One region of the Paenibacillus sp. 01T431 genome, then DNA from elsewhere that is predicted to be linked to it. Evidence: riboswitches for the same ligand, from Rfam matches in the RefSeq annotation. Region 1 holds a riboswitch; each other region holds the start of a gene.
What was found. Region 1 has a riboswitch for cobalamin ahead of metE (5-methyltetrahydropteroyltriglutamate--homocysteine S-methyltransferase). Riboswitches for the same ligand answer to the same signal wherever they lie in the genome.

Region 2: it holds a riboswitch for cobalamin, as region 1 does, so the genes downstream of both, AC1DM9_RS05325 (DUF4430 domain-containing protein) here and metE (5-methyltetrahydropteroyltriglutamate--homocysteine S-methyltransferase) in region 1, are expected to answer to the same signal.
Region 3: it holds a riboswitch for cobalamin, as region 1 does, so the genes downstream of both, AC1DM9_RS21770 (DUF4430 domain-containing protein) here and metE (5-methyltetrahydropteroyltriglutamate--homocysteine S-methyltransferase) in region 1, are expected to answer to the same signal.

What each region holds. Positions count from the first base shown of each region.
Region 1 is NZ_JBFTPT010000015.1:150,357-152,678, forward strand. It holds gene AC1DM9_RS25640 (DeoR/GlpR family DNA-binding transcription regulator) at 1-7, shown strand, start outside; gene kduD (2-dehydro-3-deoxy-D-gluconate 5-dehydrogenase KduD) at 12-767, shown strand; cobalamin riboswitch at 912-1,105, shown strand; gene metE (5-methyltetrahydropteroyltriglutamate--homocysteine S-methyltransferase) at 1,255-2,322, shown strand, end outside.
Region 2 is NZ_JBFTPT010000003.1:49,057-51,378, reverse strand. It holds gene AC1DM9_RS05330 (energy-coupling factor transporter transmembrane component T) at 1-115, opposite strand, end outside; gene AC1DM9_RS05325 (DUF4430 domain-containing protein) at 108-875, opposite strand; cobalamin riboswitch at 1,052-1,252, opposite strand; gene AC1DM9_RS05320 (ABC transporter ATP-binding protein) at 1,267-1,932, opposite strand; gene AC1DM9_RS05315 (ABC transporter permease) at 1,929-2,322, opposite strand, start outside.
Region 3 is NZ_JBFTPT010000012.1:114,238-116,559, forward strand. It holds gene AC1DM9_RS21765 (methyl-accepting chemotaxis protein) at 1-663, shown strand, start outside; cobalamin riboswitch at 811-1,012, shown strand; gene AC1DM9_RS21770 (DUF4430 domain-containing protein) at 1,162-2,322, shown strand, end outside.

The DNA.
Region 1 (2,322 bases):
GAGCTGAGCCGATGAGTTTGTTTGATTTGACGGGTAAAACAGCTGTCGTCACAGGTGCAGGGCGCGGGCTTGGAGAAGCGATTGCGCTTGGATTAGCACGAGCGGGTGCGGATATCGCGCTTGTCACGAACCAAACGCCTGCTGACAAAACGGCAGCAGCGATAAGAGAGCTTGGACGCAAAGCGATTACAATTCAGACCGATATTGCTGACCGAACGAAGCTTGCTGGAATTGTTGATCGTACAGTTGAAGAACTGGGACGCATCGATATTTTGGTCAACAACGCGGGTATCATTCGCCGCACGCCAGCTGCAGAGCATAGCTACGAGGACTGGCAGGATGTACTCGATGTTAACTTGAATTCTGTATTTCTCCTTTCCCAGCTGGCAGGGAAACATATGATCGAACAGGGCTCAGGGAAAATTATTAACATTGCGTCGATGTTAACTTTCCAAGGCGGAATTAATGTTCCGGGCTATACGTCCAGCAAACATGCCGTTGCCGGTCTTACCAAAGCTCTTGCCAGCGAATGGGCAGCTAAAGGCTTGCAGGTAAATGCGATAGCCCCAGGCTACATGAGTACAGACAACACCGAAGCGCTTCGCGAGGATCCTGTTCGCAGTGCTCAAATTTTGCAGCGCATACCAGCGGGACGCTGGGGTACATCGCAGGATTTGATTGGACCAGCGGTATTCCTAGCCTCTTCAGCTTCTGATTATATGAACGGCCATATCTTGGCTGTTGATGGCGGTTGGCTGGTTAGGTAATTATATAAAAACCAATAAGGCTTTCCTTTTGCAGCGCAGGCTGCTTAGAGGAGAGTCTTTTTTTTGATATTATAATGATTTCCATTGTATGGTTATTATTTTGCGTGTATAGTTATTCGTGATCCTAAAAAAAGCGATCAACAACTGAAATAAGTGGAAATAGGTGCTCTTGCTGTATAGCTTGAGCTTAAAAGGGAAGTCCGGTGCAAAACCGACGCGGTCCCGCCACTGTAACAGAGGAGTCTAAGCGCTAACGCCACTGATCTTAACCGGTTGGGAAGGCAAGCTTACGATGATGATTCTGGAGCCAGGAGACCTGCCTATTTGAACGACACTGATTTTACCTACGGGAGATAGGGAGGTGTTAAGACAGAACCGCTGTTTATTAAAACGCCGGGCGTCTTTACCTTTGCTTCTTTAAGGTAACGACGCTCTTTTTTGTGCTTTTATTTCATAATAATTATATTTATTAGGAGGAAATATGAACGTGAGCAAGCTGCAAAACAGTGTACTTGGATATCCGCGTATCGGCGAAAATAGGGAATGGAAAAAAGCGCTTGAAGCCTTTTGGAAAGGTGATTTGGACGAAACGGTATTCCTTCAAACCCTTGAAAGTATTCGTCTTAACAACCTGAAGCTGCAAAAGGATAAAGGAATTTCTTTAATCCCTGTTAATGATTTTACGTTGTATGATCAAATGCTGGATACTGCAGCGATGTTTGGCCTTGTGCCAGAGCGTTTTTCCTACGAAGGAGGTCCTGTTCCCATTCAGACCTACTACGCTATGGCGAGAGGGACACAGGAAGCACAAGCCTGCGAGATGACCAAATGGTTTAATACCAACTATCACTATATCGTGCCAGAACTTGCGGGTGCTGCACCGATACTGACGGAAAACCGTCCGCTGATTGCGTACCGCGAAGCCAAAGAAAAGCTTGGCATTGAAGGTAAACCTGTCATTATCGGTCTATACACCTTCCTCAAGCTGTCGAAGGGCTACGATGCCAAGCAGCTTCCGCAGCTCATTGAGCAGTTTATACCGCTTTATGCTCAGCTGCTTAAGGAGCTTGAGCAAGAAGGCGTACAATGGGTGCAAATCGATGAGCCCATCCTTGTTACCTCTATTTCTGAGGAAGAGATGCAATGGGTTGAATCGATTTATGCAAGGCTGAACCAAGCAGCACCAGCGCTTAACATAATGCTTCAAACGTATTTTGAAGCGGTTGAGCATTATGAAGCTGTAGTTGCTCTGCCGGTACAAGCGATCGGTTTGGATTTCGTTCATGGTTTGGAGCAAAACTTGAAGTCGCTGGAGCAATTTGGTTATCCGAAGGATAAGCTCGCTGGTATCGGACTTGTAGACGGACGCAACATTTGGCGCTCAGACTATAAGCAAAAGCTCGAATTGCTGCAAAAGCTTTCGGCATACATTCCAGCTGAGCGCGCGATCATTCAATCGTCATGCAGCCTGCTGCATGTGCCGGTAACGGCAAAAAACGAAACCAATCTGCCAGTAGAGCTGCGTGAGGCGCTTGCATTCGCGGAAGAAAAGCTG
Region 2 (2,322 bases), on a different contig from region 1:
CAGCAAGTGACGTCAATAAGAAAACAGGATGAAATAAGAGCATGCCGAATGTAATGACTCCTGCATAATAACTGAAGCTCGTAACCGGATGTACCGAACCGAACGCACTATTCATCGAATTTTGCACCTATATCCTCGCCAAGATCAGTCGTGTACAACCATTCAATAACATCACCTTCATTAACCTTGTAAACCCCGGCGCCCTTGTTAGGAAACTCACCGTTTACTCGGTACATCCAGCCGCTCTTCGCACCCAGATCGAATTCGTAAATATTGTCGATGCCTTCGATATAAGCACCGCCTTTAACACCTCTGTATTCCATTTGTATTTTGTTTTTTCTCGTAATTTTCTTCAATACATCTAGAACGGTATCGTCCTTCTTGAACTCTACGGCTGTTGGTGCAAGCACCGTTCCCGTATCTTTGTCCGCGACAATTGAAATCGTAACCGTCTGCACAGGATTCGGCGTTGCAACAGGCGTGACGGGCTTCGCAGTAGCCGCACTGTCTGTTTTGGTTGGTTTCGCAGAAGCAGTAGGCTTCGTTTTTGGATCATCCAGTTTTGGCTCATTTGTCTGCTTCGGCTTCGGGGAAGGCGTTGCTTGCTTACCGCCAGCGTTGTCGGTTGCCTTCGCTTGATCTTTATCTTCGCTAGGCAACTGCGTTTCCTCTGCCGTTTCTGATGCTGAAGTACTCGTTGGCTGTCCATCAGCGGCTTTCTCCGCTTCTTTTTTCACTTGTCCTTCGTTGCTGGTTTGCACTTGATTGGTATTGGAATTAACGCTCTGTGCCGGACTGGCACAGCCAGCTAATAAACCAATAACAAGCCATAGGATGATTAAGCTTGGTAACCATTTCTTGCAAATCTTTGCCATCGTCTCTTTTCTGCTCCTTTTTGTCTCATTCACACAAACCTTAACAATAAAAAAAAGACCCCCTTCTATTAGGGGATCTGCATGTCGAATGTAAGAATAGCAACCGTATATAACTAAAATATATGATGCGTCCTGCAAAACGATTACGCCTCCACATTCTTTACCCCCGAAGAATGAGAAACAAAATAAAAAAGGCAGGTTTCCTGGCTCGTGCGTCAACGCGATTCTCACACCTTCCCATCCTTGAATCGGACAGTGGCATTTGCAGAGAATCACTCTTCACATACAGTGGCGGGACCGCGCCGGCATTGAACCGGACTTCCCTATTAAGCAAACAAAAGCATGCTTTTGTTTGCACCTTCTCTATTCAATTATGCGATTATTTAATCAATCATATCGGGATTGCTGGGGTTTGTCTATATGGGATTTGAATGATTCGTTCGCAAATAGCAGCTGCATCCTCTTGATCATGGGTGACGAACATACACGTAATTTGGGCTTTGTGAAGCAATCGCTTCAGCTCCTCCCGAATGCTTTGCTTTAAGTGTGAATCCAAACTGCTAAATGGCTCATCCATCAACAGCATCAAGGGAGACGGGGCAAGCGCACGAGCAAAAGCAACACGCTGCTGCTGACCGCCGCTAAGCTCATGCGGATAACGCTTGACGAAATCATTTAACTGTATCAGCTCCAGCATTTCATCCAGCCGTTTGAATCTATCTTTTCTTGATAATCGATGTAAACCAAATAATATATTTTGACCGACAGTCAGATGAGGAAACAACGCATAATCCTGAAACACCATGCCTATGCCGCGCTGCTCAGGCTGAATAAACTGCTGATCATCTACTAAAACCCTGCCGCCAGCGGCAATACGTCCCGAGGCAGGAATCTCAAGCCCGGCAATAATCCGCAACAGCGTGCTTTTCCCGCAACCGCTTTGACCAAGCACTCCAACAACTTCACCCTTCTGCATTTGCATTGTAAAGTTTTCTAATACACTCTTTTTCCCATTATCATAGCTAAAAGAAACGTTAGTCAGCTCAAAAAAGTTCATCTTGATTTCTTCTCTCCCAACCGATGATAAACAAAAACAGTTGCCATTCCCACCGTGATTATGAATAGTGACGGTACCGAAGCTTGATGAATTTGCTCATCGCTTGCATATTGATAGGCTTTTGTCGCTAGCGTCTCAAAATTAAATGGGCGCAGCAGCAGCGTCAGCGGCAGCTCCTTCATAATTTCCATAAAGGTAAGTAGGAAGCCTGCTAATATGGAGCCTTTTATTAATGGCAAGTCCACTTTGAAGAAGGTAGCAGTCATACCGATGCCGAGCGTTCTGGAAGCTTCAGAATAACGATTGCCTATTTTATCAAATCCCGCTTCCACCGCATTAAATCCTACACCAAGGAAGCGGATTACATAGGCGAAAATAAGCATCACGAGC
Region 3 (2,322 bases), on a different contig from region 1:
CATGAAAAATCGGATCATGCGGTTGGTCAAATGGAGCGGCTTGGCGCGGCAACGGCTTCGATATCACGAGTGATCGGACAGCTTAATGAGCGCTCATCCGAAATCCAAGAGATGGCAGGCACGATTGCTGCTATTGCAAATCAGACGAATTTGCTCGCTCTAAATGCTGCTATAGAAGCGGCACATGCAGGGGAGTATGGCCGTGGATTTGCAGTTGTATCAAGTGAAGTGAGAAAGCTGGCTGAACAGGCTTCGGCTCATGCGGGCCATATCGAAGAAACGATTAATGAGGTGCTAGCCTTGACTGCCGATGCTGTTGGCGCGGTCACTGCAGGAGAGCAAGAAATGGAACAAGGATTACTCATCGTTCAGGAGCTGAAGGTATCTTTTGACACGATATGGAAGGAATCCCGCCTTGTAGCCTCCCAAATTGAAGACGTATCTGCTTCAACGGAGGAGATGGCAGCAGGCAGCGAGGAAGTGAGCGCTTCCGTTGAATCGATGGCGCAGGTAGCCAAGGATACTTCAACTCATGCTGCGCAATCGGCAGCAGACACTGAGCGGCAAAATCAGCTCGCAGCTGAAACGCAGCAGCTTGCTTCATCTGTAAATGAGCTTTCTGAGGAGCTTCAGCGCTCGATTACGAGATTTAAAATTGAGTAATTTGCAGCTGAAGTGGATTTATGATGAAATACTAGTCAAAGGCACAATAAATCGAATAGAGAATTGTACAAGTTGAAAAAAAACGGTCAGAACCTTTGTCTAATCCTTTCAAATTTGATACAATTCACAAAACAAGCACTTACAATTTCATAGAATAGCTAATATGGTGCTGCCGTGAATCTATCATTCACAAGCAGCTTAATAGGGAAGTTCGGTCAAAATCCGACGCGGTCCCGCCACTGTATCGCGGAGCAGACGATCGTGTTGTCCACTGTCATATCATGACGGGAAGGAGATCGTCTAAGCAATGAAGCGAAGCCAGGAGACCTGCCATAGGAGCGCTCTATATTTCTCACGAGGATGGGAGGGAGATGTTTATTCGTGCTTTTGCAATAGGTGGATTCCTATGCTTCCATGCGCACGTGTTTATCCAAACATCTTTCCACAAACGGAAAGATGTTTTTTTGTTGCCAAAAATGATTAAAGGGAGAGAAAACATTGCTTAATTTAAAAAGATTTATGAAAAAGAGTTTGCCTGCAATTTTAAGTTTTGTATTGGTGTTTACTTTATTTGCACCACAAGTAGGTAAAGCAGCAGATCATTCTGCGAATGCTTCATTGAATGAGATGATTGATAAGACTGTTGAGTATTATAAAAATAGAAATACAACATTGAATTCTTGGTGGGAAATTGTTGCCCTTTGGGGTGCTGGAGAAAACCTGCAGGATGGCAGTTGGAAGCTGCCTAGTTGGAAGACCGTGGATCCAGGGTTGAAGCCTAATGATAGTGATACAACTCATATCCGCTATATTTATTCATTACTCGCGATGGGTGAAGATCCTGCGCATGCGTGGGAAACGGATCGAAATTTGTATGCGGAGTTAGCTGCACAGCAAAATATGGATACGGGGTCATTTGCCGGTTCAACAAACAGGCATATGTGGGCGATGCATGCACTTGATACAGGTGTAAAGCTTGGAAGTGACGTTGGTAGCTGGGATGCAGCTGCAAAGAAGAAGGCAGTTGATTATCTATTAAGTAAGCAGTTAAAAGACGGTGGCTTCACATTTTTTGGAAGCGTATCTGATCCAGATATGACTGGTATGGGGCTGCTTGCACTCGGCAATTATCAGAATGATAGTGCTGTTCAACGAGCTATTGAAAGAATAAAAGAAGAATACTTGAAAGTAAAAGTATTAAATAAAGAAACGGGAATGCTTGGAGTAAACTCGAACAACTTAGCTGCAGTTGTATCGGGCTTGTCTGCGGTTGGCGAAGATGTGTTGTCTAACGACTGGGCTGCTACCAATGGAAATACAGTCCTTGACTCCTTTCGTTTATATCAGCTGGATAATGGAGCATTTCAATATACTTTAAATGGAAGTCCTAATTCAATGGCAACGGAGCAAGCATTAATTGCTCTTCTTGATATTAAATATCAGAAAACGGTATGGTACCGTTTTGAAGAAGTAAAACTTCCTTCGGTTAACGTAAAGGTTAAGGTTGATGGTATTTCACAAAGTATTTATGAACAGAAAAATGTTAGTTTAAAGCATAACGAGTCTATCACTGCTCTCGATGCGCTTAAAAAGGCGCTTACTACTGCAGTTCCGCCTATCTCCTATAATATCGTAGAAAGCAGTTATGGTCCTTATGTC